One region of the Brevibacillus sp. AF8 genome, then DNA from elsewhere that is predicted to be linked to it. Evidence: riboswitches for the same ligand, from Rfam matches in the RefSeq annotation. Region 1 holds a riboswitch; each other region holds the start of a gene.
What was found. Region 1 has a riboswitch for S-adenosylmethionine ahead of KB186_RS00540 (aminopeptidase P N-terminal domain-containing protein). Riboswitches for the same ligand answer to the same signal wherever they lie in the genome.
Positions count from the first base shown of each region.

Region 2: linked by a shared signal. The riboswitch ahead of KB186_RS14730 (BMP family lipoprotein) and the one ahead of KB186_RS00540 (aminopeptidase P N-terminal domain-containing protein) in region 1 are both predicted to bind S-adenosylmethionine.
Region 3: linked by a shared signal. The riboswitch ahead of metH (methionine synthase) and the one ahead of KB186_RS00540 (aminopeptidase P N-terminal domain-containing protein) in region 1 are both predicted to bind S-adenosylmethionine.

Region 1 is NZ_JAGQDN010000001.1:147,632-152,009, reverse strand. Features, by position in the region: gene KB186_RS00545 (helix-turn-helix domain-containing protein) at 1-84, opposite strand, end outside; gene KB186_RS00540 (aminopeptidase P N-terminal domain-containing protein) at 242-1,504, opposite strand; SAM riboswitch class I at 1,654-1,780, opposite strand; gene KB186_RS00535 (sulfite exporter TauE/SafE family protein) at 1,832-2,620, opposite strand; gene KB186_RS00530 (MBL fold metallo-hydrolase) at 2,651-4,069, opposite strand; gene KB186_RS28220 (hypothetical protein) at 4,097-4,219, opposite strand; gene KB186_RS00525 (FAD/NAD(P)-binding oxidoreductase) at 4,222-4,378, opposite strand, start outside.
Region 2 is NZ_JAGQDN010000010.1:31,952-36,329, reverse strand. Features, by position in the region: gene KB186_RS14735 (ABC transporter ATP-binding protein) at 1-798, opposite strand, end outside; gene KB186_RS14730 (BMP family lipoprotein) at 905-1,933, opposite strand; SAM riboswitch class I at 2,133-2,255, opposite strand; gene KB186_RS14725 (methyl-accepting chemotaxis protein) at 2,408-3,883, opposite strand; gene KB186_RS14720 (DUF3298 and DUF4163 domain-containing protein) at 4,039-4,378, shown strand, end outside.
Region 3 is NZ_JAGQDN010000002.1:122,596-126,973, forward strand. Features, by position in the region: gene KB186_RS03650 (sigma-70 family RNA polymerase sigma factor) at 1-100, shown strand, start outside; gene KB186_RS03655 (YcdB/YcdC domain-containing protein) at 91-2,295, shown strand; gene KB186_RS03660 (YjcZ family sporulation protein) at 2,361-2,468, opposite strand; SAM riboswitch class I at 2,681-2,782, shown strand; gene metH (methionine synthase) at 2,882-4,378, shown strand, end outside.

The DNA.
Region 1 (4,378 bases):
GCTTAATGTATAACCGCGCGCTCGCCGATGTTGTTCGATTTCTGACCGCAGCGACTGGTGCAATGTCCCTAGCAGTCCCCCCATATTGGATCACCCTTTTAGTTTTACTTTATTTTACAATCAAATGGTTTTTTTTGGAAGATGTATTAGACATTTCTTTGTCGTTTTACTAGTTTTTGTAAGGAGATGTTCACATGCAAGTAACCATAACAGAGCTTGTTATGGTTACACTAAGCTTTCGCTATTCCTTTTTCCCAATCAACATTTCCACTTCCTCGATTTCCTTCGGGATCTGTGACGAGAGTATCTCGCAGCCCTCTGCTGTTACCAACACATTATCTTCAATCCGAATCCCAATGGCTTCTTCCTCTATGTACAGACCTGGTTCAATCGTGATCACCATACCAGGCTGCAAGCCAACATTGTAATCTGAGAAATCGTGCGTATCCAGTCCAAGGTGATGTGACACGGAATGATAGTAGTATTTGGAGAGCTCACTGCTGTCTTGGATGAGACCGAGACGTAGCAGACCATCTGTCAGGACCTGTTTCGTAACATCATTGAGTTCTGAAAGTGTGACACCAGGCTTCACTGCTTCGATGGTCTTGATTTCTGCTTCGAGCACGAGTTGATAGATCGCTTTCTGTCGTTCAGTAAAGCGACCATTTACGGGAAACGTTCGCGAAATATCAGCCGCATAGTAATTCGATGCTGCACCGAGGTCGAGGAGGACCAAGTCACCATCTACCGCACGCTGATTATTCGCTTCATAGTGCAAGATAGTAGCATTGACGCCACTAGCAATAATGGGTAAATAAGGAAGCTCGCGAACACCGTGCGACTTCAACGTGAAATCATAGTGCGCCTCTAGTTCATATTCCATGATTCCAGGACGTGCATACGACCACATGCGCCGGATTGCTTCATCCGTGATCGTAATCGCACGTCTGATCTCTTCGATTTCGGCCGAACTCTTCAACATACGCAGTTCTTTCAGCCATGGGCCCGCATCGTGAATTTGAAGGGTCCGGTATTTCTTCTGCGCGTCTTCGGCAAAATTGTCTGCAGGGGTCAGCTCGTCGCTCCACTGATAGCGATACAAGTCAAGATAGAGTGAGGACTTGCCTTCGCAGCGCCTCACAAAGACTCCAAATGACTCCAGCCACTCATCGAGATAGTCGAAGTGTTCAATACCAGATTGCTCCTTCGCCTCTTGATCGGATAAGACCGCCCCTGTCCATTTCGCTTCCAGCTCATTTGGGCGCTGAAGAAATAGCGTTTCGTTTACGATGCCAGCGCGTTTTGTGATCATGAGAATGAGGTTGCTGCGCGAAATGCCCGTTAGATAATAGAAGTTGCGGTTTGGTGAAAACAGATATTTATCGTCATTGCTGCGTGTCTTGACAACCCCTGAAAAGAGGACAAGTGCGCTGTGGTCTGGCATTTTTTCCGCGAGTTTTTGACGGCGCTTGATGAATTCTATTGAATGTATGGTGTTTGTCATATGTTTGATACCCCTTCGTTCGTGAGTTTCTTCACGGATTGATATCGATTGTGAAAAGCGTTCTTGATCGCTTCAAGTTCAGTATAGTCTGATAATTTTCTGCCGATTTCAGTTTGAAAGTATCCTCCTTTCTTCTTTATTTTAGGATACTTTCATCAATTGGGAAACGAGTTTCAACAAAGAGCAGTTGCTTTATGCAAACTGCTCCTTGTCACCGTAGATTACGAAGGTTGCCGGGTTTCATCGGGCCAGTCCCTCCACCACTCTCGATAAGAATGTTCTATGAAATGTAATTTCATAGAACATTCTTTTATTTTTCTTTATTATTTATGGAAATGCAAGAATGTCGGCCCAAATCTTAATTGTCGTGGCTAGGATCAACAAGGCTAGAATGGTTTGGAGAATCCGGGTGTCCAAACGTTTGCTGACCTTTGTACCGAGCGGCGCTGCCAAGATGCTGGCGAATACCATGATCACGGATGGCCAAAACAATATATCCCCTGCCATCCATTTTCCTATGGTCGATCCAATGGAAGAAAGGAAGGTGATGGCAAGAGAGGAAGCAATCGCAACTCTTATCGGTATCCTAAGGATGATCAACATGATGGGAACCAAAATAAAAGCGCCAGCTGCCCCTACAATTCCAGAGGCACCTCCGACAATCAAAGCGGATAATACAGCTGTTGGCTTATGAAAGATCATCTCGGTCGTCTGTTCACGTTCGTCCATTCGCTTTTTTGGCAGGAACATCAAGATTACAGCAATGGTGGCCAGAATGGCGTAGACGATATTGATGGCATCTGCTGAAAGATATTTTCCTCCATATCCTCCAAGCAAGCTCCCTACAATAATGGCACTTCCCATGTACACAACGAGCTGGTAATGGATAAGCTGATCTTTGCGTAGAGTCCAAACAGCAGCCAGGGTGGCAAAAAATACTTGGACGGCACTTATTCCGGATACTTGGTGAGCTGTGTAAGCAACGAATCCAAGGGCGGGCGGAATGTACAGAAGCATCGGATACTTGATGATGGAGCCCCCGATCCCGACGAGACCAGAGATAAATGATCCCGCGAAACCGATAACAAACAGTGTGATTACGAGGTCGATAGTCATAGGCTCACCCTTGCAACTCCTCGCTTCGTTTTATCCTAGTTCTACGACTGCCAAGCCGTCTCGTTGCCATTTCAATATTCCGCCGCTCAAATTCATCACTTCTTTGAATCCGTTTGCTTTCAGAATGCTGGCGCCAATAGCGGATCGGGCACCGGAACGGCACTGTACAAGAAGTGGCTTCTCGCGAGGAATCTCAACCAGCCGCACGGCGAGTGTACCGAGCATGATGTGCTGTGCATCCGGAATGTGTCCTTCCTTCCACTCAGCCAAATTACGAACATCTACTACGTGAACCTCTCCTTTTTCCACGCGATCTGCAATCTCCAGCGGTGTTACCTCCTCGATTGTCTCGAGCGAAGACGCTTCCCTTTCTATTAACTTGCCGCAGTCGATATATCCTGTGACATGATCAATCCCTACGGAATGCAGGGCTTGCAAAATCTCGTCCAGCTCATCTGGGTTGGCCAGAATGTGAACCGGGCGATTGTAATCGACAATCCAGCCCGCCCAGTTGGCAAATGACTTGTTAAAAGGAATGTGAAGAGTTCCCGCCAGATGCCCCTTCGCAAATTTCTGAAAAGGACGCGTATCGATCAGCTGTCCGTTTTCCACCGATTCCTTGACCGCTTCAAGCGAGTTGAACTCTTGAACAACGGGGAGTTCCTTGAGCAAAGCAGGGCCTTCCTTATTCACGCGCTTCATCACTGCAAAATACGTTGGCGGCTCTGGTTGTCCATCAAGGAGTGCCTGAACGAATTCCTCTTCACTAGAGTGTGACATCGCCCAGTTAAAGAGTTTTTCGTAGCCGACGGTAGAAGACGGCACGGCCCCCAGTGCTTTCCCGCAAGCACTTCCTGCGCCATGAGCTGGCCATACCTGCATATAATCCGGCAGTTGCTTGAATTTTTGGAGGGACTGGAACATGTCTCGTGCACCTGACTCGGACGTACCCTTCATTCCCGCCGCTTTTTCGAGCAAATCCGGTCTGCCGATATCGCCGACAAAGACGAAATCTCCCGTGAAGATCCCGATGGGGCGATCTGCATTCCCTCCATGGTCAGTCAAAAGGAAGGAGATGCTCTCAGGCGTATGGCCAGGCGTATGCATAACTTCAAATAGCAAGTTTCCGATAAAAAAACGATCTCCATCGTGGACAAGCTGATGGTTCAAACCCTCCAAGTATTGATATTTCCAGTCTTCATCGCCCTCATTGGATAAAAACAGCTTCGCTTGGTGAACTGCCCCCAATTCCCTGGCACCAGATACAAAATCAGCGTGTATGTGGGTTTCCGTGGCGGCTACAATGGTAACTCCCTCTTCTTTGGCGACTTGAAAATAAGGAGCCAGATTACGGGCAGGATCGATCACAATCGCCTCCCCGGTTTTTTGGCAGCCAACCAGATAAGATGCATGGGCCAATTTCTCATCAAAAAAGTAACGCAATAACATGGTTCATTCCTCCCTTTACAACATCTCTTATTCGTTTAATTTTCCCACGAGAACTTCGAGAAGCGCCACGGAAACAGATTCGCTTTTACGCTCGGCTCGCACTTTTGCTTCTTGGAAGACAGCCACGCCATACTCTACCTGCGCAGCCACATTTACATCAATCCTTTAAGCATGCCATTCCAATAAAGGATGGGAAGCAGTTCTCTTTTCATCAGGTACATACTGAATCTCTCTTTGGATTGGTCAAAAGGAAAGGTTTCACACGGTGTCAGGTTGTAATCAAATTCGGCTAGCACGAGTTTGTTGTAC
Region 2 (4,378 bases), on a different contig from region 1:
CTTTTCTCGAACGGTGAGATTCTCCACCTGCAACAAGGGACCTTTATCCAGAGGAACTCGCTCAGCTAGCTCCTGCAATTCACGTCCAACCATCAATCTGGCTAAATCGTCCGCATTTGTCTCATTCCGCGAAACCGTTCCCGTCACTTTGCCCCCGCGCAATACCGTAATACGATCGGCTACCTCCATGACTTCCTGCAACTTATGTGTAATCAAAATGACGCTCTTGCCGCTCTCTGCCAGGTTTCGAATCGTTTGCAGCAGGTCGCGTACCTCCAGCGGGGTAAGGACAGCGGTCGGCTCGTCCAACACGATAATATCCGCTCCCTGATACAGGACCTTCAGAATTTCGACCCGTTGCTGTTCCCCAATCGAGCAATTCGCTACCTTGGTCTGCGGTTGAATCGGAATGCGATACTGCTCACTCAGCGCCCGCACCTTGTCCTCCGCATCCTTTCTTTTGAAAAAACCCGCTTGCCTCGGCTCATATCCGATCACGATATTTTCAGCCACACTGAATTCTCCGAAGAGCATAAAGTGCTGGTGAACCATCCCGATTCCATTTCGAATCGCGTCCTCTGGTCCGCGAAAAACAACTGGCTTGCCGTTTAACACGATCTCTCCCGACGTCGGCTGCTCCATCCCGTACAGCATCCGCATCAGTGTCGTTTTGCCCGCCCCATTTTCCCCGACAATCGCGTGGACTTCTCCTGCTGCCAGTGAGAACGACACCTTGTCGTTGGCGGTAAAATCTCCGTACTTCTTGGTCATGGCCCTCATTTCCAAGCGTTCGGTCATTCCCACTCCCTCATTTCTGTACGTCCTTTTATGAAAATGGAAGACCGACTACACAGCCGTAGTCGGTCACATCCATCACTGTGCACAAGCATTTTGACGTGCGTGTTTAGAATTTATCTGGTACTTGGCGAGTTCCCGCTACGATCTCATCGCTGATCGCTTTCACTTTATCCACGACTTCTTGTCCAATAAACGCGTTCAGCGGCGTTTTGCTTTCGTGCGTGACATAGGTTACGCCAACACCTTTTTCCTTCAAGCCGTACGCCACAACACCTGGTTTGAACGTTCCTTCTACAAAGGTCTTCACGGTTTCATAAGCTGCCGCGTCAGTCCCTTTCAATTGGGACAGAACAATATGCTCTGGGTCAATCGTGGTACGGTCAACGTCCTGACCTGCTGTGAAGAAGCCTTTTTCCTTCGCTGCTTCGAAAACGCCGAGATCGCCTACTGCTGCTGCACCGTTAATGAAGTCAGCGCCTTTGGAAGCTTGGAGCAAAGCCAACTCCTTCGCTTTTGCCGGGTCAGTGAAGCTTCCTACATAATTGACCATCAGCTCTGCTTTTGGATTCGTCGCTTTCAAGCCCTCTCCGAAGCCAACTGTCCATTTTTTCAACTGCGGAATATCAAGAGCGACAACCATACCTACTTTGTTCGTTTTCGTTGCCAAGCCTGCTGCTGCTCCCACCAGGTAAGCCGCTTCCTGCTCGCGGAAAGTAACACTGCGTACGTTTGGCAAATCTACTACGGTATCAATAATCGCAAAATTACGGTCAGGATTTTCGGTAGCTACTTTTTTCAATGCATCCTCTGATGTAAAGGAAGAAGTGATGATCAAATCATAATTTTCTGCAACAGCTACACGCAGATTTTCTTCAATCGCTCCATGGTCCGTAGATTCGATCGTTTTCACTTCTGCGCCCAGCTCTTGTGCGGCTTTCTTCGCCCCTTCATCCATTTGTTGGAAGAACGGATTCACACCGATTTTCTCGGGCAAAATCAAGGCAATTCGCTTTTTGGCCGCGCCCTCTTGTCCTGCTGCTTGTCCTCCTGGCTGATCTGCAGGTGCGCTGGTTCCAGTCGAGCAGCCTGTTGCCAATACTGCGAATGTCGTTAATGCCAGCAATAACTTCTTCATGATGTATCTCTCCCTATCCGAACTTTACGTTTTTCTTTATCCTATTAGGTAATGTACGGCTTTTTACCTATTTTTTCAATACTATTTACGAATATTATCTTATAAAATTAATTTATCGTTCGTTTATTCCTCCTCCCCATTTACAAATACACAAAAAAACTCTTCCCGGAGGAAGAGTTTGCGTACGTAGCCGTTCTCTTCCTCATCTGTCAAAACCATGGTACAGGTTTTGCAGGAATTGGCACCTTTCTGTTCATGCATAGACATGATCAGTGGTTGCCGGGCATCATCGGGCCAGTCCCTCCGCCGCTCTTGATAAGGTAGGTGAATATATTCAGTTACAATGGAATTCATTCTAGCAGAACGGTTCAAAAATGCAATTCTTTTTTCTCAATTCCAAACACTTCTAAAAGTGAATCGAAGTTTAAAAAGTCGTCTTTTCAGCACCGTTTAACTTGGCGAGAAGCACAGCCTCTAATTTACGTGAAAGGTTTGCTGGAGGCGATGAGACAACGTATTCAACTCGCCCAGCTCTTCCGTAATCTCACGCACTTTTTGATGCTGGTTTTCTGCTGTCGCAAACAGCTCTTCTAGGTTGGCTACCGATTCCTCGGTTACCGCTGTAATGGTCGACATCTCGATGGCAACTTCGCCGGAACGCACTTTTACCCGGTCCATGCTGGAGCTTACTTGATCAGCAGCTTCCAGGAAGGCCATCATCCCGGCACGCACGGCTTCGATGGAGGCCACTGTTTTTACGGCCAGCTCTTGGCCTTTTGCAACAGACACTTCCCCATTGCTCATATGCTGCACCGCATTCTCACTTTCCTGGTGGAGTGACTTGAGAATGTCGGTAATTTCCTGCGTAGCTGTCGCGCTTTGTTCTGCCAGCTTGCGTACCTCATCCGCTACAACAGCAAATCCCCGACCATGCTCGCCTGCACGCGCCGATTCAATCGCCGCATTCAGTGCCAAGAGATTCGTTTGTGTCGCGATCTGATTAATAGCGCCGACAATTTCCTCTACGCGATTCGCCTGTCGATTGAGCTGGTGAATCGTAGAAGCTGCCACATTGACTGCCTGTACAATTTGCTCCATCTGCGAGGACAGCTCGTTCATCATCTGAACACTTTCTGTCAGGCGACGGTTATTTTGTTGCGATTCAGTTTTCATTGCGTTGGTCTGTGTTGTGACCGCCTCGATTTCCTGATCGATAGATTGAACCTCTTCTTCGATCTTCACCGTAGAATTCGCCTGCGATTCCATACCGACGGCGACTTCCTTGAAGGCTACCATCATTTCATCGGTATTGCGCTTTGTACCTTCCGCATGCTCATGCACATGATCGCTGGTACGATCCAGCTGCTCGGTCATTTGCTGGATGTTCAAAAGCATTTCTCCCAAACGGCGCTCCTTCTCTTCCGCTTCCTGCCTTGCGTCGTGCGCTTTTTGCAGGGAGGCTTGTCCGGCGAGACACAGATACGTGACGGCTCCCATCATCATGAGAAGCGTGACAATACGCATAAGCAAATTGAGCTCCGAAAAATCACCATCGAAGATCTGGTAGGTTCCTGTGTAGAACCCGATAACCGTGACAATGATTTGGGTAATTCCCGCTGTTACGACCAGCTTCCAATCCAAATAGGCTGCCAAAAAGCCCATGACGATAAAAGCGAGGAAGGTGATCTCTTGGTAATCGGTAAAGTGATCGAATGAAATCGCATAGAACATGAGTCCAATTGCTACCAGATAACGAATCACAAGACTATCTTTGCGAATGAAATAATACGGCGAAACAATTAAAGTGACCAGCAATCCCAAGGACGTCACTTTCCAGAAGTTCACATCCACTTGGTAGGCAATGAGTCCCGCCATCCACAAATGATTCCATAGGATGAAAATCATAAAGCCTTCTTTGTCAGTCAAGGTATTGCGAATCAATTGAATCATAATTGCCCCCCTTTTCCTTATTACTTATGTATCGGATTCTTTCCCCATTATATAGCCAAACCTTTGCCAAATTTGTGAAAAAAGTGAGAACAGCCAAAAACAATTTCGAATAGGCTATTACACAACTCACACGTACAGGAGGCAAACGGAAAAAAGTGGAACTCAATCAATTGCCAGCTACTGTGCTGACACGTACGATCAGCCGTCCGAACACCACGATTTACTATCCCCAATTGGCAGGCCTAGCCAACCAGCAAGCGGAAAAAGATATCAACCGGGCGATTTATCAAACGGTTCAAGGCTTAATTCATGAGCAACAACGGGTCCAGGTACCGGGAAATACAGAAATGCAAGGAAGCTACGAAATCAAGACAAACGAACGCGGTATTTTCAGCGTCGTGTTGAGCAACTACGCCTACACACCGCAAATGGCACACGGCATGACCTTCCTCGGGTCGATCACCGCAGATATCCAAACAGGCAAGCTGTATACGC
Region 3 (4,378 bases), on a different contig from region 1:
TGTGTTGGATATTTCAGAAGATGCCGTACGAACCCAATTGTCACGGGCCCGAAAACATTTTAAGACATTGTGTGAAAAGGAGGGATTGGAATGGACGTAGATAAGCAAATGCGTGAAGCGGTACGGAGTGCAAGTGAGGAATCGGTGGAGGAAGTGAGGTTTACAAAGGAAATGGAATTGCGGATCAGAGATGCGATTGCAAAGAATAAACACAAGAATCGAAACCGAATTTTCGTGGCTGGTTCGCTGGCAGCTTGCTTGGCGGTTACTGCTGTGGGAATGCACCAGCAAGGCTGGTTTCCACAGTTGCCAAATGGCAAAAATGTAACGAATGCGATTGCAACGACTGCTACGGAAACAAATAATAAAGAGGCAAATCAGAACAGTGTAATGGTGTCGGCGGAAGATGCCGTCTTACCATTGAAAAAAGTGATTCCAGCCTTGAGCAAGATGACAATAAGAGTGGATCGTACAAGCTATGGATTCAGTGCACTAACTTTACTGGAAGGGGATACTGCGCGTGCCAATGTTGTCTATGATACACAGACAGGACAAATTGAGAGCTTTACAATAAACGGTGAGCGGAAAGAACAGAAGGAGATAAACTTGCCATCATCCAAGACTGCGGCGAAAGCAGCAAGCGCATTTCTTCAAGCTTTTTTGGGGGAGGAAAGTAAGACCTATCAGCTCGTCGAGACTCAGATCTACACCGACGAGCATATGGTAAAAGGCCCATGGATGAGCGTGAATTATCAACGGATCGAAAACGGCCAGCCCGTTCCGTTCGACGTATTGTCGGTTGGAATTGACGAACGTGAGCAAGTCGCGTTTTTCGGGCGATTGAACAAGAGCGAACAAGCCTTTTTCACCAAGCTGACAGATGCCATGCCCGATTTGAGCCCATCCCTTCTTCTTTTGGATAAAGAAAAGAACCACGATGGCATGTCATTCATTTTGGGGAAAACGAACAAAGAGGGTCATGAAGTTTCTCTTGTGATCACTGGCAATGGTCAAGCATTGGAACATTATAGGCTTCTGTTTAAGGATGAAAAGGAAGCAAAGAGCCAGAAAAGAGCAGAAGGAGCAAAAGCATTGGAGCAAGAGCGACAGTTCCTGAACAAGCTGCTCGGGGCTGATAGCGAGAACTATCGGTTGTTGGACGCCAACCATCCGGGATTGTACCTGAGATACTATAACGGGATGCCGGTGTTGTCTGATGAAATAAGCATCGAAACAACCGACTCTGGCCACCTCGAATATTTCAATAAGGGGCTCGAATCATTTGAGCCGTCGCAGTACCCGGATGTATCGACTGCTGTGTCAGAAGAGGTAGCCATCAAAGAGCTGAGCGAGCATATGAAGCTTCGGTACGTGCAGAATCCGAGAATACAGCCACAATCAAATCAAGGGGATATGTGGCAGCCCATTCTGGAGTACACACCAGCTGTTTCCTTCATGCAAAGAGGACGTGAAGATGGTCAGGAGTGGTATATCGACGCGACCAATGGCAAGATGGTGTATGGAACGGGAGATAACGGGCTTGCTTATGATCAGTTGAATACGAAGGAAGCACATCCGATCGAATCTCCAAAGGAATACGTCAAGGTTCGCTCCAAGGATGAGGCAAAAGCGTTGCTGCAAGCGGAATTCGGCATACAAGTGGATGACTCGACCTATAGAGAGAGTAACCGTGACGGACGCAAGGAATACGTCTGGAATGATAAAAATGACAAGTATATCGGCGTAGAAGTTCTCGCAGAAACAGGCAGTGTCGTCGGGCTGGGGTCACCGCGATCCGATACAGCAGTGACAGTCAAACGCGAGCAAGCGGAAGAGGCTGCACTTGCCTTTCTGCCTAAATACGTTGATCCAGGCATAAAAGAAGTGCAATTGGCGCAAGTCATACAGCCAGACGAAACGAATCCTGTGTCTTCGGGCGAATGGGAATTCAGATATCTCATGAGCAAGGATGGCATTCCAGTACAGGATCGCTGGCCGAAAGCGGCTTATTCAGTAACAGTCGATCCGTCTTCTGGCAAAGTGACAAAGTTCGAAAACTACAGAGAGACGCACGAGTTGGTGGAGCTTCCAGCATCCGACGAGATCGTCTCGAAAGACAAGGCTGTTGAGGCGTATTTACGAGTCATGCCATTAAAGCTGGTCTATTTGAGGAGAGATGTGGATGGGCAAAAATTAGCTCAACCAAAGCTGGCGTATGTGCCGTGGAGTGACGAAAAGCTGGCGTTCAAATATATTACTCTGGATGCTGTGACAGGCAAGATCATCACCAAATAACAAGAAAAAAAGGCTATCCCGAAGCCATTCCTGATGGCTTTTGGGATAGCCTTTTTTACACTTATCTAACAGTCGTCACACGAGCACCCGATAATAACCAACAGGATAAACAGCACGAGCACGATTGCGAAGCAGTCACCGAAGAATCCGTTACCGCAGAAAGATGTACTCATCTTTGTTTCCCCTCCTTTCCGTTATACTCCAGTCTATACACGAATGCCGATATTGGACTGGGCGGATGCCCACTTAGGCAAAAATGGGCGGGTAAGAAGAGAAGCTCAGTAAAAAATAGACAATTCACAATTGACGGGGAGACAAAAGGGGTGTTAAGATACTTGCAAACATTCAAGACATTTCGCAAACCAACTAAATGACAAGTGTACGACTCTTATCCAGAGAGGCAGAGGGACTGGCCTGATGAAGCCTCGGCAACCGGTAAAAATCCGGTGCCAATTCCAGCAAAGCTACGTGCTTTGAAAGATAAGAGGATGTCTCAGGCGTTTTCGTATCTGCTGACAAATCCTCTTCTTTCAAAGAAGAGGATTTTTTTATTTACCCAGATGCAAGGGAGAAAAGGGGCACGTCAATGAAACCAACTTTTCGCGAACAGCTTTCCCGGAAAATTCTGATTCTGGACGGTGCAATGGGCACCATGCTTCAACAGGCGAATCTGACTGCTGATGATTTCGGCGGTGAAGCCTATGATGGCTGTAATGAACTCCTGAACTTGACCAGACCAGATGTGATTCGTTCCATTCACGAGAAATATTTAGAGGCAGGCGCAGACATCGTCGAGACAAATACGTTTGGTGCTGCTTCCATTGTTTTGGCCGAGTACGATGTGCCAGAGAAAGACCTTGAGATCAATATAGCGGCAGCTCGCTTGGCCAGAGAAGCGGTGGATGCCTATTCCACGGAGGAGTGGCCGCGTTTTGTAGCAGGTGCCATGGGACCGACGACCAAAACCCTTTCGTTGACAGGCGGTGTCACCTTCGAAGAACTGATCGAGGCATATTATCGTCAGGCAAAAGGTCTGATTCTCGGCGGCTCCGATGTTCTTCTTTTAGAAACCTCGCAAGATACGTTGAACGTCAAGGCTGGCGGGATCGGGATTCGCAAAGCTTTTGAAGAGCTTGGACAGGAGATCCCCGTGATGCTGTCAGGTACGATTGAGCCGATGGGCACGACGCTGGCGGGCCAAAATATCGAGGCGTTTTACGTCTCCTTGGAGCATATAAAGCCTGTCTCTATAGGTCTGAACTGTGCGACAGGACCTGAGTTCATGCGTGATCATCTGCGGACACTATCAGGAATTGCCCAATGTGCGGTCAGCTGTTATCCGAACGCAGGTTTGCCAGATGAGAACGGTCATTATCATGAAACGCCACAGGGACTTGCCTCGAAAATGCGGGCGTTCGCGGAACAGGGCTGGATAAACGTCGCTGGCGGTTGCTGCGGAACAACGCCTGACCATATTCAAGCGATGGCAGAAGCATTGAAAGACTGCAAGCCGCGCAGTGCTGCTGTAGAACCGCTGAGCGCGGTCTCCGGGATCGAGGTCGTTTACGTCGAAGATGACAATCGTCCCTTGCTCGTAGGGGAGAGGACCAATGTCATCGGTTCCAAAAAATTTCGTGATCTGATTGCAGCTGGTCACTATGAAGAAGCGTCTGATATTGCCCGAGCCCAAGTAAAGCGTGGTGCACATGTCATCGATATATGCTTGGCTGACCCCGACCGTGATGAATACGAAGATATGGAAAAATTCCTACAGTTCATCGTGAAAAAAGTAAAAGCACCGCTCATGATCGACTCGACAGATGCCAAGGTCATGGAGCTGGGACTTCGCTATTCGCAAGGGAAGGCCATTCTCAACTCAATTAACCTGGAAGACGGGTTGGATCGATTTGAGGAAGTGGTTCCGCTTATTCACAAGTTCGGTGCCTCCGTTGTCGTCGGAACGATTGAAGAAGCGGGTATGGCTATCACTCGCGAAAAGAAGCTGGAGGTCGCGCAACGTTCGTATGACATTCTCGTCAACCAGTATGGAATAAAGCCACAGGATATTATTTTTGATCCACTT